2 linked regions of the Rhodopseudomonas palustris genome follow. The protein of the gene in region 1 interacts with the protein of each later gene in a pairwise test. Links are inferred from orthologs where the notes say so. Each region holds a gene or a part of one and is shown on either strand. Other genes may lie near its edges. The genes, in order: HZF03_RS02990 and HZF03_RS01405.

What was found.
Region 2: the proteins of HZF03_RS02990 (region 1) and HZF03_RS01405 interact in binary tests that used the Escherichia coli proteins (3 or more experiments, as listed by UniProt). The link is inferred for Rhodopseudomonas palustris from one-to-one orthologs.

What each region holds. Positions count from the first base shown.
Region 1 is NZ_CP058907.1:641,364-656,345, reverse strand. Bases 5,829-9,188 are described here. They hold HZF03_RS02990 ([protein-PII] uridylyltransferase), read left to right. Parts: upstream 5,829-6,186; coding sequence 6,187-8,988; downstream 8,989-9,188. Other genes in these bases: HZF03_RS02985 (S41 family peptidase), read left to right, coding at 9,152-9,188; argJ (bifunctional glutamate N-acetyltransferase/amino-acid acetyltransferase ArgJ), read right to left, coding at 5,829-5,964. Outside these bases: HZF03_RS03035 (DUF1178 family protein), read right to left, coding at 1-375; HZF03_RS03030 (carbon-nitrogen hydrolase family protein), read right to left, coding at 372-1,247; grxC (glutaredoxin 3), read right to left, coding at 1,244-1,519; HZF03_RS03020 (ComF family protein), read right to left, coding at 1,562-2,377; HZF03_RS03015 (hypothetical protein), read left to right, coding at 2,483-2,782; HZF03_RS03010 (methyltransferase domain-containing protein), read left to right, coding at 2,809-3,633; HZF03_RS03005 ((deoxy)nucleoside triphosphate pyrophosphohydrolase), read right to left, coding at 3,820-4,221; HZF03_RS03000 (hypothetical protein), read right to left, coding at 4,229-4,726; more of argJ, read right to left, coding at 4,723-5,828; more of HZF03_RS02985, read left to right, coding at 9,189-10,492; HZF03_RS02980 (isovaleryl-CoA dehydrogenase), read right to left, coding at 10,655-12,322; HZF03_RS02975 (TetR/AcrR family transcriptional regulator), read left to right, coding at 12,462-13,097; HZF03_RS02970 (amino acid permease), read left to right, coding at 13,138-14,619; HZF03_RS02965 (SDR family NAD(P)-dependent oxidoreductase), read left to right, coding at 14,649-14,982.
Region 2 is NZ_CP058907.1:290,670-305,247, forward strand. Bases 6,613-9,568 are described here. They hold HZF03_RS01405 (P-II family nitrogen regulator), read left to right. Parts: upstream 6,613-7,899; coding sequence 7,900-8,238; downstream 8,239-9,568. Other genes in these bases: HZF03_RS01400 (ammonium transporter), read left to right, coding at 6,613-7,590; HZF03_RS01410 (ammonium transporter), read left to right, coding at 8,276-9,568. Also shown: HZF03_RS01360 (MBOAT family O-acyltransferase), read right to left, coding at 1-674; trxA (thioredoxin), read left to right, coding at 1,270-2,190; HZF03_RS01375 (LON peptidase substrate-binding domain-containing protein), read left to right, coding at 2,217-2,894; HZF03_RS01380 (Trm112 family protein), read left to right, coding at 2,984-3,181; HZF03_RS01385 (ubiquinone biosynthesis hydroxylase), read right to left, coding at 3,317-4,678; tesB (acyl-CoA thioesterase II), read left to right, coding at 4,777-5,652; HZF03_RS01395 (P-II family nitrogen regulator), read left to right, coding at 5,846-6,184; more of HZF03_RS01400, read left to right, coding at 6,259-6,612; more of HZF03_RS01410, read left to right, coding at 9,569-9,718; HZF03_RS01415 (nucleotidyltransferase family protein), read left to right, coding at 9,837-10,184; HZF03_RS01420 (aminotransferase class I/II-fold pyridoxal phosphate-dependent enzyme), read left to right, coding at 10,866-12,092; HZF03_RS01425 (DNA translocase FtsK), read left to right, coding at 12,106-14,577. UniProt on the Escherichia coli protein: Involved in the regulation of nitrogen metabolism. Regulates the activity of its targets by protein-protein interaction in response to the nitrogen status of the cell.

The sequences.
Region 1 (14,982 bases):
GTGCATCGCGCGCGCCTGCTCGGGGAAGCGTTCGCCGACATTGTCGGCGGTCTTGACGATATGGTCGCGCAATTCCTTCAGCTTGGCGCGCAGCTCGCGCTCCTGAGCCATCAATAGCGGCGTCGGCGAATTTGCAGAAGCAGTCTCCGCCGGAAGGTTGGTCGCGGCGGGTTCGGCGGCAGCCGGCTCGGGCGCGCGGCCGCGGCCTTTCTTGCCGACGATCTGCGGCGCCATGATCGCCTTTTCGACCTTCACCGAATCGCATTGCGGGCAGCTCACCAGCTTGCGCCGAACCTGGGACTCATAAGCCGACGAGCCCTGAAACCAGCTTTCGAACACGTGGCCTTTGTCGCAGCGCAGGCTGTAGCGGATCATGATTGCCGGACCAGATGCAGATGGCCGGGGCCCGCGTTCGCATCGGCGACAGTGAAGCGCCGGCCGTGCTGCAGCGACGGAATCTTGCCGCGCGCCTTCGTCACTTCGGCCGGATCGATCCGCGCCATGACGAAGCCGGGCTCGATGCCGCCTTCGGCCAGGACCTTGCCCCACGGATCGATGATCAGCGAATGGCCGAAAGTCTCGCGCTTGTTCTCGTGCAGGCCTCCCTGCGCCGCGGCGAAGACGAAGCAGCCGTTCTCGATGGCGCGGGCGCGCAGCAGCACGTGCCAGTGCGCCTCGCCGGTCGGCTTGGTGAACGCCGCCGGCACCGCCAGGAACGACGCGCCGGATTCGGCCAGCGCGCGGTACAGCGCCGGGAAACGCACGTCGTAGCAGATCGTCAGGCCGATCCGGCCCCACGGCAGATCCGAGATCACCGCGGTCTCGCCCGGCTGGTAGTTCGCCGACTCCCGGTAGCTTTCGCCATTGCCGAGATCGATGTCGAACATGTGGATCTTATCGTAGCTCGCAAGGATCGCGCCGTCCGGGCCGATCAGGAACGAGCGGTTGACCGCGCGCTCCGGCGAGGCGCGCAGCGCCAGCGAGCCGATGTGCAGATGAATGTTCAGTTCGCGCGCCAGCTCGCGATACGCCTTCAGCGACAGATCGTCGTCCTGCTCGGCGAGCTGCGCGAACAGCGCTTCGCGGTTGAGCTGCATCATGTTGCTCACCTCAGGGGTGAGCACGTAGTCGGCGCCAGCCTTCACCGCCTCGCGGATCAGCCGGGTGCCCTGCTCGAGATTGGGCTCGGGAGTGAGGCCGCTGCGCATCTGCACAAGGGCGGCATTGAACGGCACCGCTTCGGTCATGACGCAGCCTTCTCGTCGGCGAGCAGCGCATCGAGCTTGCCCTCGCGGTCGAGTGCGTAGAGATCATCACAGCCGCCGACGTGGAAGTCGCCGATGAAGATCTGCGGATAGGTGGCGCCGGGGCCGGCGCGCTCGTCCATCTTCACCCGGTAGCCCGGATCGACCGCGACGTCGTACTCGGTGAAGACCGCCTTCTTGCGGTTGAGGAGCGACTTGGCGGCGCTGCAATAGCCGCAGCCGGGGCGGGTGAAGATCTCGATCGCTGCGGGCATTCAGGCTCCGTTTGGTTGCCGAGGATGGGCGCAAGGAGCGGATTATATGGGGGATTTCAGCGTATCGACAACCCGCGCGAAGACCAGCACGTCGACCGAGGCCGCCCTCGCCCGGAGCAGCGCCCGGGCGCAGGCATCGACGGTGGCGCCAGAGGTCAGCACGTCGTCGATCAGCACGATCCGCCGGCCCTGGATCTCGGCCTTGCGGTGCTTCGGAACCTTGAAGGCGCCCTGCACATTGGCGGCACGCTCGCTGCGCGATAGCCCGATCTGATGCGCGGTCGGGCGAACCCGCTGTAGCGCCTCGACCGCGACCGACAATTTGGCCTGCCGACCGATCACCTGCGCCAGTGCGCCGGACTGATTGTAGCGACGCGAGAAACCGCGGCGCCAATGCAGCGGCACCGGCACCAGCAGATCGGCATCGGCGAGAAGCGGCTGGCCGGCACGAGCCATCCACCGCCCCATGATCGGCGCCAGATCGGTGCGGTCATGGAACTTGAGGCCGTGCACCAGCGCCTTGGCGACCTCGTCGTAACGCACGGCGGCGCGGGCGCGGCTATAGGCCGGCGGATCGGCGATCGCCTGCATCGACAGCATACCGGGGCCGGGATCATAGACGAACGGGATGCCGAGCTTTTCGCAGTAAGGCGGGGCGATAAAGGACAGCTGCGACCAGCACTGCGCACAGACGCCCTCGCCGGCGACCGGCTCGCGGCAGGCGACGCACAGCGTCGGTAGCGCCAAATCGAGCGCCGCCTGAGTCGCGCGGGTCCAGATCCGGCGCAAACTATTGGCAGCGGCCGAAAAGCTGCTCAGCCCGCCCACGCCGGCCCGATTGATCGTCCCCACACGCATGACGCGAGGCTAGCGCTATCCCCGCAACCGTCAAGCGACAGAACCTTGTAGTGCCGGGCCGGAAAAAAGCGCACAACACCGCCAGTCCTTCTCCGGGAGATCGCCGTGTCCGAGCCCACCGACAAGCCTGCCGACGTCACCTATCTGGATATTCCGACCGCGCCGCACGTGTATTTCGACATCGCGCCGGCGCACGGGGTAATTGCCAACGGCGTCGAGGTCGAACTCGCGGCGCGCACGCTCAACCCGCTGACGGACGGAACGGTCGAGGTGAAGTTCGTCACCACCGCCCGGCTGCGCTGCAGCCAGGCCGGCGCGCAGCACTTGCGCAACGCGCTGGATGCGGTGCTGAAGATGTTCGAAGCCTCGCAGCAGGGCCCGGCCGCGGCCTCCAAGCTGAACTGATCGTGCTTTCTCGATTCTGATTTGCCATGGCTGACTCGACGCCGATCCTGTTCGATCGCCGGCTGCTCACGGCGCGGCTGCACCGCGCCGCCGCGCTCGGCTCGGTGCCTTTCCTGCTCGACCGCGTCGCCGACGAGATGGACGAGCGGCTCCATGCCGTGCTGCGCGACTTCACCGAGGTCGCCGATCTCTGGACGCCCGGCGGGCTGAAGCTGCAGCGGTTTCCCAAGCTCGCGCATCTTGCAGTGGATCCGTCCGGCAGCGAAGCCCTGCCGTTCGCGCCCGGATCGCTCGACCTCGTGGTCTCGGCGCTGGCGCTGCAATTCGCCAACGACCTGCCGGGCGTGCTGGCGCAGCTTCGCCGCGCACTCAAGCCTGACGGGCTGCTGCTCGCGGCGCTGACCGGCGGCGATACGCTGACCGAGCTGCGCCAGGCGTTCGCTTCCGCCGAAGCAGAGATCGAAGGCGGCGTGTCGCCGCGCGTCGCGCCGGCCGCCGATTTGCGCGATCTCGGCGCGCTGCTGCAGCGCGCAGGCTTCGCGCTGCCGGTCACCGACGTCGACCGCGTCGTGGTGCGCTACGACCACGCCTTCGCCTTGATGCAGGATCTGCGGCGGATGGGCGCCACCAATGTCCTGATCGAGCGCCGCCGGACGCCGCTGCGCCGCACCACCCTGACACGGATGGCGCAGATCTATGCCGACCGCTTCAGCGACCCCGACGGCCGCATCCGCGCCACCTTCGAAATCGTCTGGCTGTCCGGCTGGTCTCCGCACGAAAGCCAGCAGCAGCCGCTGAAGCCGGGCTCGGCGAAGGTGAGTCTGGAAGAGGCGATCAAGGGGAAACGCTGAGCAGCCTGCCCCCGTTGCAGGCCTTTGCTCTTGTCTATCGCGGTCATCGCCGGGCTGAACACTTGACCCGGCGATCCATCCCTCTTCGCAAGATGATGGATGCGCGGGCCTTCGCCGCGCCGAAGGGGCTTCGGCCCCGCAGGCGGGTCAAGCCCGCGCATGACGCCTTCGAATTTGGCCGGCGCCCTACATCAGCAGTTCGATCAGCGGCGGGATCAGCGGCAGGTCCGCCGGTGGCATCGGATAGTCGCGCAGCTTGTTGGCGCGGACCCAGGCGAGCTCCTGGCCTTCGCGCGGCATCGCCAGGCCTTCCCACCGCCGGCAGACATACAGCGGCATCAGCAGGTGAAAGTCCTCGTAGGCGTGGCTGGCGAAGGTCAGCGGCGCCAGACAGGCTTCCTTCACGGTGATGCCGAGCTCCTCGTCGAGCTCGCGAATCAGCGCCGCCTCCGGCCGCTCGCCGGGATCGAGCTTGCCGCCGGGAAACTCCCACAGACCGCCGAGCTGCTTGTGCTTTGGCCGCTGCGCGATCAGCACGCGATTATCGGCATCGATCAGCGCCACGGCGACGACGAGGAGGAGGTTCATGGATTGCCTACGATGTCAGCGCCACGCAGGTAGGCATCGGCCCCGGCGACTGGCGCGGTTGCTCAACATCCAATCGTCGACCACCTTCAATCTTGGAGGTCGCTCGGACTTCGATCGTGAATTGATGCGGCTTGCTGATCCGCGGGGATTTCAACGTATAGCGCAGCGTATCGCGGCCGGCGTAGCCTGGATCGGATCGGTACATGATCTGAACTCCGGGCATCGGCTGCCCCAGACACTTTGTACCCGAGCCGGCGAACAGTCGCGTCGGCCGGACCGACCCCGCAAGCATGCACACCGACCCGTGCTGCGGCGGTTCGTCGAGCAGGACCTCGAACAGCCCAACACTCCGGCAGGCTTTGTCGAAGCGGGCCCCGATGCCGATCATGGTTTCGGTATCGCTCGGCACGGTACGGCGCAAATACGCCGTCTCGGCCTGCGCGCACGCTGCGCCGACCAGCACCGCCGCCGTGACGACGATGCCTGCAGCGACCGCCCGGTTCACGACCGATAATCGCCGTTAATCGCGACGTATTCCTTGGTGAGGTCGCAGGTCAGCACGCGGTCGCGGCCTTTGCCGAGGCCGAGGGCGACCTTGATCTGGATCACCGGCTTCTTCATCTCGGCCGAGACTTCCTTCTCGTTGTAGGACGGATCGCGCGCGCCGGCCTTGGCGACGCGGATGCCGTTGAACGAGATCGACAGCTTATCGCGATCGGCCGGCTCGCCGGCCTTGCCGACCGCCATCACCACCCGGCCCCAATTGGCGTCTTCGCCGGCGATGGCGGTCTTCACCAGCGGCGAATTGGCGATCGACAGCGCGATCTTGCGAGCCGAAACCTTGGTCTTGGCGCCCTCGACGATGATCTCGACCAGCTTGCGGGCGCCTTCGCCGTCGCGCGCCACCTGCTCAGCGAGATCGGCCAGCACCGCGTTGAACGCCTTGACGAAGGCCTTCAGCCGCGGGTCCGAGGCGCGCGAAATCTTCGGCGCGCCGTTCTCGGCGGCTGCGCCGGTCGCGAACGCCAGCAGCGTGTCAGAGGTCGAGGTATCGCCGTCGATGGTCACTGCGTTGAAAGTGTCGGTGACGCCGGCCTTGAGCAGCGCCTGCAGGCAGGAGGCCGACAGCGGCGCATCGGTGAAGATGAACGACAACATCGTCGCCATGTCGGGCGCGATCATGCCGGCGCCCTTGGCCATGCCGTTGATCGTCACCTTGGCTTTGCCGAGCTTGACGGTGGCGGTCGCGACCTTCGGGAAGGTATCGGTGGTCATAATCGCCTTGGCGGCGTCCATCCAGCCGTCGGGGCCGGCGTCAAGCGCCAGCGCATCGAGAACGCCGTCGAACTTGGTGGCGTCGAGCGGTTCGCCGATCACGCCGGTCGAAGCCAGGAACACTTCGGCCGGCTTGCAGCCGATCGCCTTGGCGGCGAGCTGTGCGGTCAGCGTGGTGGCCTGCTTGCCGGACTTGCCGGTGAAGGCGTTGGCGTTACCCGAGTTGACCACCAGCGCCCGGGCGCCGCCGCCCTTCAGCTTGTCGCGGCACCATTCCACCGGCGCGGAGGCGCATTTGGAGGTGGTGAACACCCCGGCGACCGTGGTGCCCTTCTCCATTTCGACCAGCAGCACGTCGGTGCGGCCCTTGTAACGGATGCCGGCCGCGGCGGTCGCGAGGCGCACGCCGGCGATCATCGGCATGGCGGGGACATCGGTGGGGGCGAGCGGGGAGACTTTACTGGACATCGGGCGCTTTCGGCAGGTTGTACCCCCGCCGGCGCGGGAGCGGCGTTCCCCTCTCTCACAAGCTCGCGACGATGAGAAGGAGAATTCACGAAAACTGACGAAAATCCCATCGTCACAATCCGTTGCAGGCGCCTATGCTGGCTGGGCCAAGGCCGCCTCCGCAGTTACCCTTGGGTGGAATTCCGTGACAGCAGCGTTGCCGTCCGATATCCGGAAATAGCCATGGACAAAGTCGTGTCACCTCCCCGCCCCGCCGCCGACGAGCGCTTCGACAGCGCCCGGGTCGCCGCCGAAATCGCAACGCTGGCCGAAAAACACTCCGGCAACGACGCCGCGTTCCGCACCGCGCTGGCGATGCTGATGAAGGCGGAGCTGGCCAAAGCCCGCACCGAGGCCGAAGCGCAGTTGCTGCGCGACCGCCACGGCCGGCGCTGCGCCGAGCGGCTGTGCTACGTCCAGGACGCGATCATCCGGCTGCTGTTCAACGCCGCAACTGAATACCTCTACAACACCCCGACGCCCTCGAGTTCTGAGCGGATGACAGTGGTGGCGACCGGCGGCTACGGCCGCGGCCTGATGGCGCCGGAGAGCGACATCGACCTGCTGTTCATCCTGCCCTACAAGCAGACCGCCTGGGGCGAGCAGGTCGCCGAAGTCATCCTGTACTGCCTGTGGGACATCGGGCTGAAAGTCGGCCATGCCACCCGCTCGGTCGACGAGTGCATCCGCCAGGCGCGCGCCGACATGACGATCCGCACCGCGATCCTGGAGACGCGGTTTCTGGCCGGCGACGAGGCGCTGTACGCCGAGCTGGTCGAGCGTTTCGACAAGGAGGTGGTCGAGGGCACCGCGGCCGAATTCGTCGCCGCCAAGCTCGCCGAGCGCGAGGAGCGCCACCGCCGCTCCGGCCAGTCACGCTATCTGGTCGAGCCCAACGTCAAGGACGGCAAGGGCGGCCTGCGCGACCTACACACGCTGTTCTGGATCGCCAAATACGTCTACCGGGTTCGCGAAGCCAGCGAGCTGTCCGAGCGCGGCGTGTTCGATCCGGCCGAATTCCGCACGTTCCGCCGCTGCGAAGACTTCCTGTGGTCGGTCCGCTGCAACATTCACTTCGTGACCAAGCGCGCCGAAGACCGGCTGTCGTTCGATCTGCAGCGCGAGATCGGCGTGCGGCTCGGCTACACCTCGCATCCGGGAATGCAGGATGTCGAGCGCTTCATGAAGCACTACTTCCTGATCGCCAAGGAAGTCGGCAACCTCACCGCGATCCTGTGCGCCAAGCTGGAGGATCAGCAGGCCAAGGCGGCGCCGGCGCTCACGCGGATGATGGCGCGGCTGCGGCCCGCCGCCAAGCGCCGCCGGGTGCCGGAGAGCGACGATTTCGTCATCGACAATAACCGCATCAATCTGGCTGTGCCGGACGTGTTCAAGCACGATCCGGTCAATCTGATCCGGATCTTCCGGCTGGCGCAGAAGAACAATCTCGCCTTCCACCCGGACGCGATGCGCAGCGTGACGCGGTCGCTGTCGCTGATTACGCCGCAGCTTCGCGACAATCCCGAAGCCAACCGGCTGTTCGTCGAGATTCTGACTTCCGACAACGCCGAGCCGGTGCTGCGGCGGATGAACGAGACCGGCGTGCTCGGCCGCTTCATCCGCGCCTTCGGCCGCATCGTGTCGATGATGCAGTTCAACATGTATCACAGCTACACGGTGGACGAGCATTTGATCCGCTGCGTCGGCAATCTGCAGGAGATCGAACGCGGCGGGAACGATGAGTTCGCGCTGTCGTCGGAGCTGATCCGGAAGATCAGGCCCGATCACCGTGCGGTGCTGTATGCCGCGGTGCTGCTGCACGATATCGCCAAGGGCCAGCCCGAGGATCACTCCACCGCCGGCGCCAAGGTGGCGCGGCGGCTTTGCCCGCGGTTCGGGTTCAGCACCGCCGACACCGAGCTGGTGGCGTGGCTGATCGAGAAGCATCTGGTGATGTCCACGGTGGCGCAGTCGCGCGACCTGTCGGACCGCAAGACCATCGAGAATTTCGCCGCGGTGGTCGAGACCGTCGAGCAGATGAAGATGCTCACCATCCTGACCACCGCCGACATCCGCGGCGTCGGTCCGGGGGTGTGGAACGGCTGGAAGGCGCAGCTGATCCGGACCTTGTACTACGAGACCGAGCCGGTGCTGACCGGCGGCTTCTCGGAAGTGAACCGCGCCGAGCGCATCCGCGCCGCGCAAGCCGAATTCCGCGCCGCCTTCACCGAATGGCCGGAGGCCGACCTCAACGCCTATGTGGCGCGGCACTATCCGGCGTACTGGCTGAAGGTCGATCTGCAGCGCAAGATCCGCCATGCCCGCTTCCTGCGCGCCTCCGAACAGGCAGGCCATAAGCTGGCGATCAATGTCGGCTTCGACGAAGCCCGCGCCGTCACCGAACTCACCATCCTGGCGGTCGACCATCCGTGGCTGCTGTCGGTGATCGCGGGAGCTTGTGCCAGCGCCGGCGCCAACATCGTCGACGCCCAGATCTACACCACGACCGACGGCCGCGCGCTCGACACTATCTCGATCAGCCGCGAATACGACCGCGACGAGGACGAGGGGCGCCGCGCCACCCGCATCGGCGAGACCATCGAAGAGGTACTCGAAGGCAAGCTGCGGCTACCCGAGGCGGTCGCACGCCGCGCGAGCAGCGGCAGCAAGGCCAAGCTGCGCGCCTTCGTGGTCGAGCCCGAGGTCGAAATCAACAACAACTGGTCCGACCGCTATACGGTGATCGAAGTCAGCGGCCTGGATCGCCCGGGCCTGCTGTACCAGCTCACCACGGCGATCTCGAAACTCAACCTCAACATCGCCTCGGCGCATGTCGCGACCTTCGGCGAACGTGCCCGCGACGTGTTCTACGTGACCGATTTGTTAGGTGCGCAGATCACCGCCCCGACCCGCCAGGCGGCGATCAAGCGGGCGCTGGTGCACCTGCTCGCCAACGGCGACGCCGCCGAAAAGCCGGCGGCTTGACCGCATCGGGTGCCTTGATCACGCCCGCTTCGCACGTATCTGATCAGGCGTCCTATCCGGGCGCCGGTGCCCCCTTCACGGGAACCGATGGCGACCGCGGTCGGTTCTGGTTCCGCAACGCCACCACGGCGGCAATTTTCCGCCCCTTCACATGAGTTAGTCCATGCGCAAAATCGTCGTCCGCTCGCTTGCCGTCCTCGGCGTCGTCGCGGTTCCCGTCGTCTCCGCGCTCGCCCTGCAGCGCGAGCAGACCGCCCCGGCCGATCTCGACCTGATCGGCGGCGTGATCCAGCTGGTGCAGCGCGCCTACGTCCATCCGATCCCCTCGGACGAGCTGACCAAGGATGCCCTGAAGGGCCTGCTGAACCGGCTCGATCCGCATTCGGACTACATGGACGAGAAGGAATTCAAGGACATGCAGACCGACATGTCGGGCCAGTTCGGCGGCCTCGGCATGCAGATCACCGCTCAGGGCGGGATTCCGCGGATTGTGTCGCCGATCGACGGCACCCCGGCGGCGCGCGCCAAGCTCGAGCCGGGCGACCTGATCATCAAGGTCGGCACCGCCACCACTCAGGGCATGAGCCTGCGTAACGTCGTCGACATGCTGCGCGGCGCCCCCGGCACCAAGGTCACCATCACGGTTCTGCGCGGCAAGGACGAGCCGTTCGACGTTACCCTGACCCGTGAAATCATCCGCGTCGCTTCGGTGAAGTCGGAGATCAAGCCGGACGGCGTCGGCTACATCCGCATCAGCCAGTTCGGCGCCGACACCGCCGACGGCTTCACCGCTGCGCTCACCAAGCTGAAGAGCGACGCCAAGGACGGCGGCCTCAAGGGGCTGGTGATCGACCTGCGCAACGATCCGGGCGGGCTGCTCAACGCCGCCGTCTCGGTGGCGGGCGACCTGCTCGACGGCGGCACCGTGGTGTCGATCCGCGGCCGCCAGGCCGACGACCAGCGGGTGTTCTCGGCGCCGTCGAAGGGCGACAAGCTGCCGGGCGTGCCGATCGTGGTGCTGATCAACGGCGCCTCGGCGTCGGCGTCGGAGATTGTTGCCGGCGCGCTGCAGGACCGCAAGCGCGCCACCGTGATGGGCACCACCAGCTTCGGCAAGGGCTCGGTGCAAACCGTGATTCCGATCAAGGGTCACGGCGCGGTGCGGCTGACCACGGCGCTGTACTACACGCCGGCCGGCCGCTCGATCCAGGACGAGGGCATCGTGCCGGACGTGATCGAAGAGGCGCCGAAGGATCAGCAGATCAGCGGCGGCCCGCTGATCCGCGAAAGCGCGCTGCACGGCGCGATCGCCAATCCGGGCCAGCTCGGCAAGTCGGACGCCAGCGCCACCAAGGCGACGCCGAAGACCGGCGAGCCGACCGACGACAAGACCAAGTCCGCGACCTCGGCGCCGATCAAGGCGGACCTGATCGGCAAGCCCGAAGACGCCCAGCTCAACGCTGCGCTGGCGCTGGTCCTGAAGAAGGACGCGGCGCCGAAGTAACAACCAGCACACAAACGCAGCGGTCCGCCTGATACACGTGATGCCCGGCCTTTGCGCCGGGCATCGACGTTTTGATCTGACCTTGCCCTTCAAGACGTGGATGCCCGCGACAAGCGCGAGGCATGACGAATGAATGCGAGGCCTCTCTCATAACCGCAATGGTTACCGCGGCCGGGCGCGGTCGATGATCGCGGCGAAGTTCACGCCCTTGGGCAGCGCGCCGTAATGATGCGCGCCGCGCTGCGCCAGCCGCGAGGCGCAGTATGCCTCCGCGACCTCGTCAGGCGCATGCCGGATCAGCACGCTGGCCTGCAGCCCGACGGCCAAACGATCGACCAGGTCGCGGGCACGCTCCTCGAAGTCGGACGCATCACGCATGTCGTCCTTCAGCGCGGCGATGTGGCGATCGAACGCCACGTCGGCGCCCTTGGCCTGCTCGACCTCGGCGAAATACGCCTGCAGCGTTTCCGGCGCGCGCGTCATCGCCCGCAGCACGTCGAGGCACTGCACGTTGCCCGAGCCTTCCCAGATCGCATTGACCGGGCTTTCGCGGAAGTGACGCGGCATCGGCCCGTCTTCCATCACGCCGGAGCCGCCGATGCACTCCATCGCCTCGGCGGTGAGACCGGGCGTGCGCTTGCAGATCCAGTACTTGCCGATCGCCGATCCGATCCGGATCAGATGCGCCTCATGTTCCTCGGTGCGATGGTCGAGCGCCCGGGCGATCCGCATCGTCAGCGCCAGCGCCGCTTCGGTTTCGATCGCGAGATCCGCCAGCACGTTCTGCATGATCGGCTGCTCGATCAGCAGCCGGCCGAACGCGGCACGCTGGCGGCAATGATCGATCGCCTGCGACAGCGCCGCGCGCATGATCGCGGACGAGCCGATCATGCAGTCGAACCTTGTCATCGCCACCATCTCGATGATGGTGGCAACGCCGCGGCCTTCGGGCCCGATCATCCAGCCGAACGCGCCGCGCAGCTCGGTCTCGCTCGAGGCGTTCGAGGCGTTGCCCATCTTCTTCTTCAGCCGCAGCACCTGCAGCGGGTTCTTGGCGCCGTCCGGCTTCCAGCGCGGCACCAGGAAGCACGACAGTCCGCCCGGCGCCTGCGCCAGCACCAGGAAGGCATCGCACATCGGCGCCGAGACGAAGAACTTGTGGCCGACCAGTTCGTACTCGCCACCCGGCCCGCCGGCACCAATCGGAATCGCCCGGGTGGTATTGGCCCGGACATCCGAGCCGCCCTGTTTCTCGGTCATCGCCATGCCGATGGTAATGCCCTGCTTCTGCTCGGCCGGCACGTTGCGCGCGTCGTAGCTGCGCGCCAGGACCTTCGGAAGCCACACCTTGGCGACGTCCGGCTGCAGGCTGATGCACGGCACCGCCGCGAACGTCATGCTGATCGGGCAGCCGTGGCCGGCCTCGATCTGGCTGTGCAGATAGAACCGCGCGGCGCGGGCAACGTGCGCGCCCTTGCGCGGATCGGTCCACGGCGAAGAGTGCAGCCCGTTCTCGATCGAGGTCTGCATCAGCCGGTGATAGGCCGGATGGAAGCGCACCAGGTCGGTGCGGCGGCCGTAGCGATCATGGGTGTCGAATTCCGGCAGATGCCGGTTGGCGAGCGCGCCGAGTTCGAGATACTCGGCGGTGCCGATCCGGGCGCCGAAATCGGCAATGTCGTTGGCGGCCCATTCGGCGCCCTCGCGCGTCACCGCCTCGACCAGCGGCCGGTCGGCGCTGAACAGATTGTAGTCGGCGAGTTCGACCGGCTGGTTGATCACCTCATGGGTGACGGCGCCGTAGCTGTCGGCGATGGCGGCGTTGAGCATTTAGGTCCTCCCGGAGCGGCGCGTCTGGCGCTTGCGATGGTTCGGCAGGCATCATAGGCAAGCCGTATCGGGCAGGTGTTCGGATTGGGCCTGGATGGCGAAGCGCGCGGAAACCCCAGCAAAATCACGGCGAAGGCCGGTGCAGCCGCGCTCGCACGAGACCTCGCGGGCGATCCGCGACGCATTTGTTCGGCTTCTCGACGAAAAGCCGTTCTCCGAAGTCACGATCCGCGAGATCGTGCTGGTGGCCGGCGTCGGGCTCGGCACCTTCTACGAATATTTCTCCAGCAAGGACGAACTGGCACGCGCCTGCGTGCATCTGCGGACCAAGGATCTGCTGCTGGCGCTGCGCCGCCGCCGCACCGCGCTCGGCAGCTACGATCTCGCCACCGGCGTCACGGCGGCGATCACGGCGCAGGCCGAAATCTATGCCCAGGCGCCGCGGGAATGGATGCAGCATTTCATGCTGGAGCGGCACAAGAGCGAGCGCAGCCACTATCTCGAAGCCTACGACCTGTTCCTGAAGGAGTGGCAGGCGTTGCTCGAAGGCGCCTCGGATTGGCCCGCCGGCCGCTCCGCCGCCGAAGCAGCGTTGCCGGTTTTCAGCTTGATGTACGGAATGTTCGCCCACGCTTTGATCCGCGGCATGCCGCCCGCCGAATTTGCGGTGTACCGCCACCAGCTGGTGCGGGCGGCGCTCGGCTGCCTGACGGCGATGGTGCCGCCAGAAGCGAGCGCCGGCGCAATGGAACCCGGCGGCCGTCGCCGCGCTTGAGATCGAGCGGGTTCCGCCGCAGGGCAATGGGGGTTCGAGAGTGGCCGGGATCTGGACGCGTAAATCGCTGAGCAGCCTGCAAATCGAGGCTGCGGCCGGGGACAGCGGCGACGGCGAGGTCCGCCACCTGAAGCGGTCGCTGTCGGCAGTCAATCTGGTCGCCCTCGGGGTCGGCGGCATCATCGGTGCCGGCATCTTCGTGCTCACCGGCCACGCCGCCGCCGCCAATGCCGGGCCGGCGGTGTCGCTGTCGTTCCTGCTCGGCGCGATCACCTGCGCGTTCGCCGGGCTGTGCTACGCCGAGATGGCCTCGACCGTGCCGGTCTCCGGCAGCGCCTACACCTATGCGTATGCGACGATCGGCGAGCTGGTGGCCTGGATCATCGGCTGGGACCTGATCCTGGAATACGCGGTCGGCGCCATCACGGTGGCGATCGGCTGGTCCGGTTACTTCGTCAGTCTGCTCGGCAATTTCGGCATTCATCTGCCGCCGCAGTTCACCACGGCGCCGCTCGCCTACGACGCCGCAACCCACGCCTGGTCGACCACCGGGGCGTTTCTCAACCTGCCGGCAATAGCGATCGTCGTCGCGATCGCCACACTGCTGGTGATCGGGATCCAGGAATCGGCGCGGTTCAACAACGTCATCGTCGGCATCAAGCTGACGGTGATCGCGCTGTTTCTGATCTTCGCCGCTCCGATGGTGACGCCGGCCAACTGGGTGACGGCGGCCAATCCGGATGGCGCGTTCATTCCACCGGCGCAGGAGAACGGCATCTTCGGCTGGTCCGGCGTGCTGCGCGGCGCCGCGGTGGTGTTCTTCGCCTTCATCGGGTTCGACGCGGTCTCGACCGCCGCACAGGAAGCCAAGAACCCGCAGCGCGACATGCCGCTCGGCATCCTCGGCTCGCTGGCGATCTGCACCGTGCTGTATGTCTCGGTCGCATTCGTGCTGACCGGGATCGTGCCATACGACCGGCTCAACGTGCCCGATCCGATCGCGGTCGGGATCGACGCCGCCGGGATCGGCTGGCTGTCCTCGATCGTCAAGATCGGCGTCGTCACCGGGCTGACCTCGGTGATCCTGGTGCTGATGCTCGGGCAGACCCGCGTGCTGCGGGCGATGGCGCATGACGGCCTGATGCCGAGGAGCGCCGCCGCCACCCACCCGCGCTTCCGCACCCCGCATGTCGCCACCATCGGCACTGGCGTGATCGTCGCCGGCCTCGCCGGGGTGCTGCCGATCGGACTGGTCGGCGAATTGGTCAGCATCGGCACGCTGTTCGCGTTCGCGGTGGTCTGCGTCGGTGTGCTGGCGCTGCGGATCAAGCATCCCGAGCAGCACCGCCCGTTCAAGGTGCCGGCGATCTGGCTGGTGGCGCCGGCCGGGGCGATCGTATCGTTCATCCTGATGCTTGGCCTGCCGCTCGATACCTGGATACGGCTGGCGGTGTGGCTGGCGATCGGCCTTGCGATCTACTTCCTGTACGGCCGTCATCACAGCAAGCCCGCGAGGCGCTAAGCTCAGCGGATGACGGCCAGGAGGCCCCGATGAGCACGAGCCCCGAACACAAACGCACCGCGCTGGTCACCGGCGCCAATTCCGGCCTCGGCAAGGCCATCGTCACCGCGCTGGCGGCGGACGGCCTGCGTGTCGGCCTGGTGGCGCGCGACCGCGGCCGCGGCGAGGCAGCGCTCGCCGATGTTCGCGCCGCCACCGGCAATCAAGACCTGCACCTATTCGTCGCCGATCTCGCCGATCATGTCTCTGTCCGCGCCCTGGCGCAGGCGGTGCGCAACCGTTTTGATCGGCTGCATCTGCTCATCAACAACGCCGGCACCGCCTTCCCGGAGCGGCGGCTGAGCCCGCAGGGGATCGAGCGCG
Region 2 (14,578 bases), 350 kb from region 1 along the record:
AGCGTCGCCGGATCGGCGCCGAACACCTGGTCGGCGTAGTGACCGAGCGGATCGGCGATCAGCAGCTTCTTGAACGCGCCTTGGGCGAACCGCGCCAAACCTGCGCCGCAATCGCTCCATTCAAAGCCCCGTGGCACAGCGATCTGGCGATCGATCTCATGATACTTGAGGATCGGGCCAGCCAGCAGCTTCGGAAAGAAGAACACGAAAAGGCAGTAGTCGGAGAACCGCCGGGCGGGCTGCGACACACCGCGATAGCTGTCGACCAGGTAAGTGATCTTCTCGAAGGTGACGAACGAGACGCCGATCGGCAACGCGATGTGCCAGACCGGCAGCGCACTGAACTTGCCGGCGGCGAGCAGCACGTTCAGGCTCTCGAGCGCAAAACTGGTGTATTTATAGATGATCAGGATTGCGAGGTTCTGCACCACCCCGAGCGCCAGCAGCGCGCGCTTGGTCGGGACGATCGAGCTGCCTGTGATTCGCCGCGCCAGCAGATGATCGATCAGCGCCGAGGCCACCACCACAGGCACGAACAGCGGCTCGCCCCAGAGGTAGAACAGCCCGCTGCCGATCAGCAGGATCCAGCGCTTGGTCCGCGCCTCACGGGCCGCGAAATACAGCACATAGAGGAACGGAAAGCAGGTCAGGAACAGGGGATCGTAGAAGAGCATGGCGGACGGGTGGTTCCTGGTGCCTGCAGGCGATCGACGGGCCACCTATTCCAGATTCCGCTGGCTACGCCCAGCCGAAGCGACGCACGAGGCCCCGGCTCTAGAGACCTGCGAAAAAAGATAATCGACGACCGAGGCGAGCGCCGGCGTCTCAATCGATGACTTTAGCTGGTTTGGAAAGCCGGCGCCTGAACAGGCGGATCTCTGGAGCGGGCGAAGGGATTCGAACCCTCGACCCCAACCTTGGCAAGGTTGTGCTCTACCCCTGAGCTACACCCGCATCCGAGAAACGGCGCGCCGTCGGCACGACCGTGGGCAGTCGTATGCCAAATGCCGCGGGCGATTGCAACAGCCGTTCGACATTTCATGTGCCGGCTTTTTTTGCGGGCGGATGACCGCGTGGGGGATTTTGACTCAAATGCGACCGAGGGCGGCCGGCGGGCCGCCTGCGGCGGCGGCGAAATTAGGGTCAAGAGGGGTCTGGGCGACCACAATCCAGCGCGGGGCCGGTTCCCGTTGCAAATCGAACTTCCCGCGCCATCTAGAGCGAGGGCCGTGTTAAAACGGCGGACCGACCGACAACAGCGAGGACGACGTGACGATTTTGGAGCAGGGCAGCGGTGCGGCGCCTCAGGCAGCCGCCGATCTGATCAAGGACACCACGACCCAAAGCTTCGTCCGCGATGTGATCGAAGAATCCAAGCGCCAGCCGGTTCTGATCGACTTCTGGGCGCAGTGGTGCGGTCCGTGCAAGCAGCTCACCCCGATCCTGGAAAAGGCGGTTCGGGCCGCGAACGGCAAGGTCAAGCTGGTCAAGATGAACATCGACGAGCATCCGTCGATTCCCGGCCAGATGGGCATCCAGTCGATCCCGGCCGTGATCGCCTTCGTCGATGGCCGCCCGGCCGACGGCTTCATGGGCGCGGTGCCGGAGAGCCAGGTCAACGCCTTCATTGAAAAGCTGACCGCCGGCATGCCGGGCGGTGCGCCGACCGCCGCCGAGCTGCTCCAGGAAGCCGAAGCAGTGCTGGCGGAGGGCGATGTCCAGACTGCGACTTCGATCTATGCCGAGGTGCTGCGCGCCGACGGCACCAATGTCGCCGCGATCGCCGGGCTGGCCCGCTGCTATATGCAGACCGGCGCCACCGAACAGGCCAAGAAGACATTGGGGCTGGTGCCCGAGGCCAAGCGCGAGGACGCCGCCGTCAAGGCGGTGCAGGCGATGATCGATCTTGCCGAGCAGGCGCAGTCGCTCGGCCCGATCGCCGAGCTGGAACAGAAGGTCGCAGCCGATCCGCTCGACCATCAGGCGCGCTTTGATCTTGCGATCGCCCTCAATGCTGCCGACCGGCGCGAAGATGCGACCACGCATCTTCTCGACATCGTCAAGCGCGACCGTAAATGGAACGACGACGGCGCACGCAAGCAGCTGGTGCAGTTCTTCGAGGCCTGGGGCCCGACCGACGACGCCACCGTCGAGGGCCGCAAGCGGCTGTCGACGATTCTGTTCTCGTAGTCGCAATTCAAAGCGCGGAGCCAGCGATGCCGATCAATGCCGCCTATCGCGGGCCAGCCGACCTTCCCGAGGTGATTCCGGTGTTTCCGCTCGCCGGGGCGCTGCTGCTGCCGCGCGGTCAGATGCCGCTGAATATCTTCGAACCGCGCTATCTGGCGATGATCGACGATGCGCTGCGCGACGGCCATCGGCTGATCGGCATGATCCAGCCGGATGCGGCGCATTCGTCGGAGACCGCCGAGAAGCCGTCGCTGTTCAACGTCGGTTGCGTCGGGCGCATCACCCAGCTCGCCGAATCCGGCGACGGCCGATACATCCTCGAACTGACCGGCGTGTCGCGCTTCAAGGTAGTCGATGAGCTGCAGGTTCTGACGCCGTACCGGCAGTGCAAGGTCGACTATTTCCCGTTCGTCGACGATTTTACCGCCCGCAAGGGCGAGGACGAGGTTGATCGCGAGACCCTGCTGTCAGTGCTGACCGATTTCCTCAAGGCCAACAATCTCAAGGTCGATTGGGACGGCGTCGAAAGCGCGCCGAACGAGGCTCTGGTCAACGCGCTGGCGATGATGTCGCCATACGGGCCCCCGGAGAAGCAGGCGCTGCTCGAGGCGCCGGATCTGAAGACGCGCGCCGAAATCCTGATCGCCGTCACCGAGATGGACCTCGCCAAGAAGCGCACCAGCGGAGACCCGCCGCTGCAATAACGCGCAGCAATTTGCGCGCGCGCGTTGACGGCGCCGCGCTGCTGTCCGATCAAGCCCGATGCCAGCCCATTGTTCTGGAGCCTGAAGCCATGAGCCTTTCGCCGTCCGAGCGGCCCGACACTGTCGACCGCAAGCTGCTCGACATCCTGGTCTGCCCGGTCACCAAGGGACCGCTCGAATTCGACCCCGCCCGCCAAGAGCTGATCTCCCGCGGTGCCAAGCTGGCCTATCCGATCCGCGACGGCATCCCGATCATGCTGCCCGAAGAGGCGCGGAAGCTCGGGTGAGGTGAGCGGCAGCTCAACCCCGAGTACAGCGCAACCTCTCCCTTAGGCGAGAGAGCGAGCGCGCTGCGATTCGGTGAAAAGCTGATTGCTTTCCGCGGCGGCGGAGACGGCGGGTCGATCCGCTTCCACCCTGCCTTACAGCGCTTCGCCCTTCAGCAGCCGCGGGATTTCGCCGGTGAGGCCGGCGGCCTGCCGGATGAAGGCGCCCTTCAGCGGCGGCAGGCGGTCGACCAGACCGAGGCCGATGTCGCGAATTCCGCGCAGCAGCGGCGAATTGTTGGAAAACAGGAAGTTGAGTCCGTTGGTGGCGACGCCCATCGCCACGGTGTCGAACCGCCGCCAGCGCTGATAGCGCTCCAGCACGTCGACTTGCCCCGGATCGATCCCCAGCCGGGCCGCATCCACCACCACCTCGGCCAGAGCCGCGACGTCGCGCAGGCCCATATTGAGGCCCTGTCCGGCGATCGGATGAATGACGTGCGCGGCGTCGCCGATCAGCGCGAGCCGCGGTGCGATGAACGACTGCGCGACGAAATAGCCGAGCGGAAACGACTTCGGCTTGTCGAGCGGCTTGACGTCGCCGAGCCGCAGCCCGAACCGCTTCTCCAGTTCGCGTTGGAATTCCTTCTCGGACAGCGCGACGATCCGCTCGGCATCGCGGCGGCTCTCGCTCCACACCAGCGACGAGCGCCGGCCGGTGAGCGGCAGGATCGCGAACGGACCGGCAGGCAGGAAGTGTTCTTCGGCGCAGCCATTGTGGTCGCGCTCGTGCTCGACCGTGACGACGATGCCCGACTGGTCGTAATCCCAGCCATAGGTGGCGATGCCGGCGCGCTGGCGCAGCTTCGACTTGGCGCCGTCGGCGGCGACCAGCAGGCTGGCATCGATCACGCTGCCGTCGCCGAGCGTGACGCCGATCGCTTCGGTGCGCGCGTCGTAGGAGGTGACCGGGGTGGCGCGCAGCTCGACGCCTTCGGCCTCGGCGCGTTTGGCCAGCGCCTCGACCAGATATCTGTTTTCGACCATGTGGGCGAACGGCTCGCCGGGCTGCACTTCGCCCGCGAAGGTCAGGAATACCGGCCGCGTCGCGTCTTCAAGATGGCTGTCGGTGACGATCATGTCGATGATCGGCTGCGCGGTCGGCGCCACCTCGTCCCAGACCCCGAGCGCCTCGAACAACCGCCGGCACGCCGCGACGATCGCGGTGGCGCGCGGGTCGCGGCTCGGTCGCAGCGCGAGCGCCGGATCGGCGACGATCACCGGCACCTCGGGGCCGAGCCCCTGGCGCAACGCCAGCGCCAGCGCCAAACCGGCGAACGCCCCGCCCCCAATCACAATGCTTCGCGGTGCCGTCATATTTCTCACTCTCGCGCCATGATCCTTGCGCCCGGATCGGAGCTGGGCGAAACAGGTTTCAAGGACCAACCCGCTGTTGCCGGGGCGGTTTCTAACAGACAACGCCGGCGGTGGGAAATCACCTGCATGGCCGCGCGGCATTCCGCCCTGGTCGCTGCTGCGATGGGCCAACTTGTTGTTTCGACGCTTTGTTGCGCGTTGTCCCGCCCCGCCTGAACCGCCGTGAAGGAGCTCGACCGGTGTCCAAGAGCCTGATCGATCTGATCTCGATTCTCGATCTCGAACCGCTCGAGGTGAATCTGTTCCGCGGCACCAGCCCGAAGACGAGCTGGCAGCGGGTGTTCGGCGGCCAGGTGATCGGCCAGGCCATGGTCGCCGGCTGCCGCACGGTCGAGAACCGGCTGCCGCATTCGCTGCATTGCTACTTCATCCTGCCGGGCGACCCGCAGGTGCCCATCATCTACCAGGTCGAGCGACTGCGCGATGGCCGCAGCTACACCACCCGCCGGGTCACGGCGATCCAGCACGGCAACGCGATCTTCTCGCTGATGATGTCGTTCCACGACGACGAGCCGACCAACTTCGACCACCAGGACAAGATGCCCGACGTGCCGCCGCCCGAAGCGCTGTCGGCGGAGGAGATCGTCAAGCAACCGTTCTTCAAGGACATGCCCGACTTCATTAAGCGCTACTATGAGAGCGACCGGCCGATCGAACTGCGTCCGGTGGAGCTGAAGCGCTATTTCGGCCAGAAGATCGACGACGGCCGCATCCATGTCTGGATCAAGACAGCCGCCAAGCTGCCCGACGATCCGGCGCTGCACATGTGCGCGCTGGCCTATGCGTCGGATTTCTCGCTGCTCGACGCGGTGATGGCGCGCTACGGCCGCACTTTGTTCGACAAGCGGATGATGCCGGCCAGCCTCGACCATGCGATGTGGTTTCACCGCCCGTTCCGCGCCGACGAATGGCTGCTGTACGCGCAGGACTCGCCGTCGGCACAGGGCGGCCGCGGCCTGACCCGCGGCCAGATCTTCAAGACCGACGGCACCCTGGTGGCCTCCGTCGCCCAAGAGGGCTCGGTGCGCGAACGCCGCGACACTCCGAAGGGCTGAGAGCGCCGCTCCGGCGCTGGGGCCCGCCCCCTTGGAGAGTGAGCCATCGAACGAGCTCGGGCCGTCAGCCTTCTCGCTGAGCAGTCAATCAGCTTATTTTCTGCGCGCCTTGCCGCTAAACCCGGCATATACACGGGACCGGAGCACCGCCGCAGCGGTGTCAAAAGGCTTTGCGCGAATGAGGGGCTAACGCATGAAACTGGTCGTCGCCATCATCAAACCTTTCAAGCTGGACGAGGTCCGCCAGGCGCTGACCGAGATCGGCGTTCACGGCATGACCGTCACCGAGGTCAAGGGCTACGGCCGCCAGCGCGGCCATACCGAGATCTATCGTGGCGCCGAGTACATCGTGAATTTCCTGCCCAAGCTGCGGATCGAGATTGCGGTCGATTCCGCGCTCGCCGACAAGGCGGTCGAAGTGATCACCCGCGGCGCCCGCACCGGCCAGATCGGTGACGGCAAGATCTTCGTCACGCCGATCGACCGCGCCTTGCGGATCCGCACCGGCGAGACCGACGTCGACGCGCTGTAACGGGCTTTCGACAGCCATTTCCCAACCCCGCGGAGCCGGGGGGCGCCGCGCACAGTTCCAACAGGACGGGCATCATGACCTTGTTGCTACGCCGCGCGGCGTCGGCCGCGACGGGCTACATCCTTGCAACATTCGGCCTTGCGGCAGTCGGCGTGACGCCGGCGCTGGCGCAGGGGATGGCCACGACGGCGCCGGGGATCAGCCCGGCCGACACCGCCTGGATGACGGTCGCCACCGCCTTCGTGCTGATGATGACGATCCCCGGCCTGGCGCTGTTCTACTCCGGCATGGTGCGCAAGAAGAACGTGCTGGCCACGATGGCGCAGAGCCTCGCGGCCGTGGCGCTGATCTCGATCCTGTGGGTGGCATTCGGCTACTCGCTGGCTTTCACGGGCGGTGGCAGCCTGATCGGCTCGTTCGACCGGATCTTCCTGGTCGGCATGACCATGGACAGCGTCAATCCGGCGGCCAAGACCATCCCGGAAGCGCTGTTCATGCTCTACCAGATGACTTTCGCGGTCATCACGGTGGCGCTGGTGGCCGGCTCGGTCGCCGACCGGATGCGGTTTTCCGCCTATCTGTTGTTCTCGATCGGCTGGTTCATCTTCGTCTATGTGCCGCTGGCGCATTGGATCTGGGGCGGCGGCTTTTTGGGCGCAATGGGCGTACTGGACTTCGCCGGCGGCTTGGTGGTGCACCTGTCGGCCGGCACCGGGGGCTTGGTGGCGGCGATCGTGATCGGCCGCCGCCATGGCTACGGCATGGAAAACCTGTCGCCGTTCGACCTGTCGCTGGCGGTGATCGGCACCGGCCTGTTGTGGGTCGGCTGGTTCGGCTTCAATGGCGGCTCCGCCCTGGCGGCGGATTCCCGTGCGGTGTTCGCCATCACGGCGACGCATCTGGCGGCTTGCTCGGGCGCGCTGACCTGGGGCGCAATCGAATGGATGGCACGGCGCAAGCCGTCGGTGCTGGGCATGATTTCCGGTGCCGTCGCCGGCCTCGGCACCATCACACCGGCATCGGGCTATGTCGAACCCTGGCACGGCGTGGTAATCGGCATCGTCGCCGGCCTGATCTGTTACTGGGCCTGCACTTGGCTGAAGCACCGCCTGCGCTACGACGACTCGCTCGACGTGTTCGGCGTCCACGGCATCGGCGGCCTGACCGGCACGTTCCTGGCCGGCATTTTCGCCACGGCCTCGATCGGTGGCGTCTCGGGCGCCCTCGAGGGCTCGTGGATGCAGCCACTGACCCAGCTCGCCGGTATCCTGGTCACCTTCGTGTGGTCCGCCGTGGCCACCTATGTGCTGCTGAAGGCCGTCAGCCTGTTCGTGGCGCTGCGCGTCTCCCGCGAGCACGAGATCGAAGGCCTGGACATTTCGCAGCATGGCGAGGCGCTGCAGTAAGCCGGCGCCCGACTTTAGACTAAGCGCTATGCCCTTCGGTTGGGCAATCATTGTGTCCGCAAGCTGGCATGCCTGATTTTTGATCAGGCATGCCCAGCTGTTGAGCGCGACCGAATAGCGCAGCTGGTGCCCCAGTGCCGCACCGCGAAAAAGGCGCTGATTCCGAAATGATTCCAAAGCCCCGCCCGACTGGCACGGCATTTGATTCTAAGGGGCCGGCTGTGCCCGCGTAGTGATGCTCCGCGTGGGGATTTTCAGTCGAGATCATTTCCCGGCCAGTTCGGTCGGGACCTAGCGGGGATAGGACCCATGAAAATTGTTATGGCGATCATTAAGCCATTCAAACTCGAAGAAGTCCGTGACGCCCTGACCGCCATCGGCGTTCACGGTTTGACGGTGACGGAAGTGAAGGGATACGGCCGCCAGAAAGGCCACACGGAAATCTACCGCGGCGCTGAATACGCGGTGAGCTTCCTGCCCAAGATCAAGATCGAGGTCGCGATCGCCAACGAGCAGGTCGAGAAGACCATCGAGGCGATCACCAGCGCCGCCAAGACCGGCCAGATCGGCGACGGCAAGATCTTCGTCATCGGCCTCGACCACGCGGTGCGCATCCGCACCGGCGAGGCCGACGCGGCCGCCCTCTGATCCCCTCACCTTCATTGCTTCACTCAGGAGACGACAAATGACGTTCAAACGTCCCTACGGCGCGGGACTGGCGGTCCTTGCGGCCGGCATGTTCGCCGCAACTGCGGCCTACGCCGAGCCAACGGTCAACAAGGGCGACAACGCCTGGATGCTCACCTCGACGGTGCTGGTGCTGTTGATGACCATCCCAGGCCTGGCGCTGTTCTACGGCGGTCTGGTCCGCTCCAAGAACATGCTCTCGGTGCTGGCGCAGGTGTTCTACACCGTGTGTATCGCCTGCATTATCTGGGCTCTGTACGGCTACAGCCTCGCCTTCACGGGCGGTTCGGACTTCATCGGCGGCTTCTCCAAGGCATTCCTCGCCGGCGTGACCACCGACTCCAAGGCCGCGACCTTCTCGGTCGACGCCAACATCTCGGAGCTGGTGTACGTCTGCTTCCAGATGACCTTCTGCGCGATCACTCCCGCGCTGATCGTCGGCGCCTTCGCCGAGCGCACCCGGTTCGCTGCCGTGGCGCTGTTCATCCCGCTGTGGATCACCCTGATCTACCTGCCGATGGCCCACATGGTCTGGTACTGGGCCGGTCCGGACGCGATCAACGACGCCGCCAAGGCGCTCGCTGCCGCTGCCGACGAAGCCGCCAAGACCGCCGCGCAGGCCAAGCTCGACGAAGTCAACGCCGACTCCGGCTTCCTGTTCAAGAAGGGCGCGATCGACTTCGCGGGCGGCACCGTGGTGCACATCAACGCCGGTATCGCCGGTCTGGTGGGCGCCCTGCTGGTCGGCCGTCGCACCGGCTACGGCAAGGAGTTGATGGCCCCGCACTCGCTGACCATGACCATGATCGGCGCCTCGCTGCTCTGGGTCGGCTGGTTCGGCTTCAACGCCGGTTCGAACCTCGAAGCTTCGGGCGGCGCTGCGCTCGCCATGACCAACTCCTTCGTCGCGACTGCGGCGGCGGCGCTGTCGTGGATGTTCGCCGAGTGGATCTTCAAGGGTCATCCGTCGGTGCTCGGTGCGCTGTCGGGCGCCGTTGCCGGTCTGGTCGCGGTCACCCCGGCTGCCGGCTTCTCCGGCCCGATGGGCGCGATCGTGCTCGGCCTGGTGGTCGGCGTGGTCTGCCTGTTCTTCTGCACCGTGGTGAAGAACGCGCTGAAGTATGACGACTCGCTCGACGTGTTCGGCGTCCACGCGGTCGGCGGCATCGTCGGCGCGATCGGCACCGGCATCCTGGTGAACCCGGCTCTCGGCGGCACCGGCGTGTACGACTACGTGGCCGGCAAGGTCGGCGACTACGACATGACCACCCAGCTGATCTCGCAGTGCTGGGGCGTCGGCACCACCGTGCTGCTGTCCGGCATCGGCTCGGCGATCCTCTACAAGGTCGTCGACGTGATCGTCGGTCTGCGGGCCCCGGTGGAAGTCGAACGCGAAGGCCTCGACCTCGTCGAGCACACCGAGCGCGCTTACAACATGTAAGTTCTCCCGAGGGCGCGGCGTTCTCCAGACCGCCGCGCCCAGACCTACGGTTCGGGCAACTACCCGGCAATGTCCGAACCGTCGAGGGGTCCCAGCGCAAGCTGGGGCCCCTTTCTTTATGGCTCGCGGCTCGCAAGGCTTCGCACCCGAAACCTGCTATACTGCATCCATGGACCGCCGCACCGCACTTGAGATCTTGAAAAATTCGGAGGCCCCGCTACGTGCGCGCGGTGTCCGGCGGGCTGCCCTATTTGGATCGGTGGCGCGTGGTACCAACCTTCCGGACAGCGATATCGATGTGCTGATCGAGATCGATCCGACGGCTCACATCACCGTGTTCGACTACGTGGAGCTGAAGGACTACATCGCAGGCCTGTTCGACCATCCGGTCGACGTCGTGAACCGCGACCAGCTCAAGCCGTCCGTTGCGCCGAGCGCGGCGGTGGATGCGATCTACTTTATCTGAAAGCGCAAATGGCCTTTCTTCATTACTCCGCAGAGCCGTGCTTTAGAATGCGCGCGGTGGATTCGGACGGATATTTTGAGGAATTTGGGAGAAAACCTCGAGGCCTCTGGTTCTCCGTGAATGACGCTTGGGAGAACTACGTTCTCGCCAGAAGCGAATGGTCCAGAGAGACGCTGAGGTTTCGGACGGAGGTAGTATTCGCCAGCTCCGCTCGCATCTATCAGCTCAGGGGGCCTGAACAGTTGGTGTCTCTCACAGAAGAATATCTTACTGTGAGGATATGCACGCAGACCCAGGAGTCGGTTCCAGAGAGACCTCCTTTGAAATTCGATTGGCCTCGCTTTTCTCGCGACTACGACGCGATCATCAATCTGATGGGGGGTATCGAACAAGAAGTGCCGGCAGGGTGGAGCACTAACTGGTCCGTGCCGTCCGGTTGCACCTGGAATCCCGAGGTTGTGACGCTCCGGCCAATTAATTACAGCCATCATGAACAGAGCTGACGGATGTGCTGACTTGAGATCTGTGGGTCCCAGAGGACAGCTCGGGAATAGACTGAGAAGCCCGCCCCCAACCGTCGATGGTTAATCGCGTCTTAACCTCGCCGTATCTATGGTGGCTGATCTGTTTCCGCTCGATCCACCAAGGCGATCGGGTGCGGTGAAAACTGGCGTATTTTGAATGGCTTTGTCCGCTTCCACCACACCGGCGCGTGCGGCCGGCAGCGTCGACGCTACCGGGCAGAGCGAGCGCTCGCCGTTCGCGCGGCTGACCGAACTGCTGGCGCCGTATCAGCCGGGCCAAAGCCTGATCAATCTGTCGGTCGGGGAACCGCAGCATCCGGTGCCGGATTTCGTCGGCGCCGTGCTGGCGCGGCATACCGCCGAGTTCGGCCGCTATCCGCTCGCCAAAGGCATCGAGCCGTTCCGCAAAGCTGCATCCGCCTGGCTGACCAAGCGCTTTGCGCTCGATCGCGCGCCCGATCCCGAGACGGAAGTGCTGGTGCTGAACGGCAGCCGCGAAGGGCTGTTTCTCGCCGCGATCGCGGCTACGCGCTACGTACCGAAGCGCGACGGCACGCCGGCGATCCTGATGCCCAACCCGTTCTATCCGGCCTATGCGGCGGGCGCCCGCGCCGCCGGCTGCGAGGCGGTGTTCCTCCCGACCACGCTTGCCAACGGCTTCCTGCCGGATCTCGATCGGCTCGACGAGGCAACGCTGAAACGCACGGTGGCGATCTATCTGGCTTCGCCGGCGAACCCGCAAGGCTCGGTCGCCTCGCGCGATTACTTCGTTCGGCTGAAGCAGCTCGCCGATCGCTATGGCTTCATGATCCTCAGCGACGAGTGCTACTCGGAGATCTACACCCAGGTCGCGCCCGGCAGCGCGCTGCAGGTCGCAGGTCGGGATTTCCGCAACGTCGTCGTGTTCCAATCGCTGTCGAAGCGATCCAACTTGGCCGGCATGCGGGTCGGCTTCGTCGCCGGCGATAAGGACTTCCTCAAAGCCTATCACGAGCTGCGCAACGTCGCGGGGCCGCAGGTGCCGATCCCGCTGCAGCATGTCGCAGTCGCCGCATATGCAGATGAAGCGCATGTCGAGGAGAACCGGCGGCTGTATGCGCTGAAGTTCGATCTCGCCGATCAGATCCTTGGGGCCCGTTACGGTTATCAGCGGCCCGCCGGCGGCTTCTGCCTGTGGCTCGACGTCTCCGCTCATGGCGGCGACGAGGCCGCGGCGGTGAGCCTGTTCAGGGACAGCGGCGTCCGCGTGGTGCCAGGCAGCTATCTGGCCCGGCAGCAGAACGACGGCAGCAATCCCGGCGCCGGCTATATCCGCGTCGCGATGGTGCAGGACAGCGAAACCACCGCAGAGGCGCTGCATCGCCTGGTGCGGATTCTCGGATGATGCGCAGGGCCCCATGAGCATGCCGGCGATCGAACGAGCCTTTCCCCTGGTCGGACACCTGCCGCCTTCGGTGCGCGAGGTGCTGACGCGGCGGCTGCGCGAGCTCGCTGGCTTCGGCCTGATCGCGATCGCGGCGGTGGCGGCGGCTGCGCTCGCGACCTGGTCGGTGCAGGATCCCAGCCTCAGCCACGCCACCTCGCGGCGCATTCACAACCTGCTCGGCTACCCGGGCGCGATCGGCGCCGATCTGGCGATGCAGATCCTCGGCCTCGGTGCGATCGGGCTGTTGATGCCGGTCGCGGTGTGGGGCTGGCGGATGCTCAATCACCGCCCCTTCGACCGCACCGCGCTGCGGATGGGCGCCTGGTTCCTGTGCACGATCTTCGCGGCCGGCTTTGCCTCGTCGTTTCCGCATGACACCGCCTGGCCGCTGCCGACCGGGCTCGGCGGCGTGGTCGGCGACGCGCTGGTGCGGGCGCCGTCGCTGGTGTTCGGCCCCGGCCTGATCTTCCGCGTCATCCTCAGCTTCATCCTCGGCGCCGCGGTGCTGGCGACATTCCTGATCGCAGGCGGTTTCGGATCGCGCGAGCGGGAACCCGACGAGGTGGCGTCCGATGAGGATCTGCCGCTCGAAGAGGAAGAAGAATCCGACCGCGGCTCGGTGTCGCTCGGCTGGCTGGTGCACGCGATGCTGAGTGCAAAGGCCCGGCTGTGGCGGCTGGCGAAGCTGTCCTATCAGGGCCTCGTCAGCAGTGCACCCGCGGCCGGCAAGCAGGGTTTCGAACGGCAGGAGCCGCGGCTCGGCGGCCGCGCCGCGCCGCCGATCGCACCAGAGGTCGATCACCACGACGACTACGAACCCGAGCCGGTGGAAGAGATCGAAGACGAGGACGACGACGAGGAGGAAGCCCCTCCGGTTGCCCGCGCGCCGCGCAAGAAGGCAGCGCCCAAGCCGGTGGCCAAGAAGGCACGGTTCGACCTGCCCTCGGTCAACGTTCTATCCGCACCGAAGGCGTCGGACCGGCAGCCGCTCAGCAAGTCTGAGCTCGAAGCCAATTCGCGCGCGCTGGAAGGCGTGCTGCAGGACTTCGGCGTGCGCGGCGAGATCATCAAGGCGAGCCCTGGCCCGGTGGTCACGCTGTACGAACTGGAGCCGGCGCCCGGCATCAAATCGTCGCGCGTGATCGGCCTCTCCGACGACATCGCCCGCTCGATGAGCGCGCTGTCGGCGCGCGTCGCCGTGGTGCCCGGCCGCAACGCGATCGGCATCGAGCTGCCCAACGCGCATCGCGAGAAGGTGTATTTGCGCGAACTGCTCAGCGTGAAGGACACCAACGAGACCGTGCACAAGCTGCCGCTGTGCCTCGGCAAGAACATCGGCGGTGAATCGATCATCGTCGACCTCGCCCGCATGCCGCATCTGTTGATCGCAGGTACCACCGGCTCGGGTAAGTCGGTCGCGATCAACACCATGATCCTCAGCCTGGTGTACCGGCTGCGGCCGGATCAGTGCCGCCTGATCATGGTCGATCCGAAGATGCTCGAACTTTCCGTCTATGACGGCATCCCGCATCTGCTGACGCCGGTCGTCACCGATCCGAAGAAGGCGGTGGTGGCGCTGAAGTGGGCGGTGCGCGAGATGGAAGAGCGCTACAAGCGCATGGCCAAGCTCGGCGTCCGCAACATCGACGGCTACAACACCCGTCTCGGCGAAGCCAAAGCCAAGGGCGAAGAGCTGACCCGAACGGTGCATACCGGCTTCGACAAGGAGACCGGCAAAGCGATCTACGAGGAAGAGAAGCTCGACCTCGAACCGCTGCCCTACATCGTCATCATCGTCGATGAAATGGCCGACCTGATGATGGTCGCCGGCAAGGACATCGAAGGCGCGGTGCAGCGCCTTGCCCAGATGGCCCGCGCCGCCGGCCTGCATGTGATCCTCGCGACGCAGCGCCCGTCGGTCGACGTCATCACCGGCACCATCAAGGCCAACTTCCCAACTCGCATCTCCTTCCAGGTGACGTCGAAGATCGACAGCCGCACCATCCTGGGCGAGATGGGCGCCGAGCAACTGCTCGGCCAGGGCGACATGCTGTACATGGCTGGCGGCGGCCGCATCAGCCGCGTCCACGGCCCGTTCGTCTCCGACGAGGAAGTCGAGAAGGTCGTCAAGCATCTCAAGGCGCAGGGCGCCCCCGAATATCTCGAGGCGGTCACCGCCGAGGAGCCGAGCGAAGAAGACGGCGCGGTGTTCGACGCCACCGGCATGGGTGGCGACGGCGGCGGCGATCTGTTCCAGCAGGCGGTGGCGATCGTCAAACGCGACCGCAAGGCCTCGACCAGCTATATTCAGCGTCGGCTGCAGATCGGCTACAACCGCGCCGCGTCGCTGATGGAGCGGATGGAGCTCGAAGGCATCGTCGGCCAGGCCAACCACGCCGGCAAACGCGAGATTCTGGTCGCCGAAGAGGATTCCAACTTTTGAG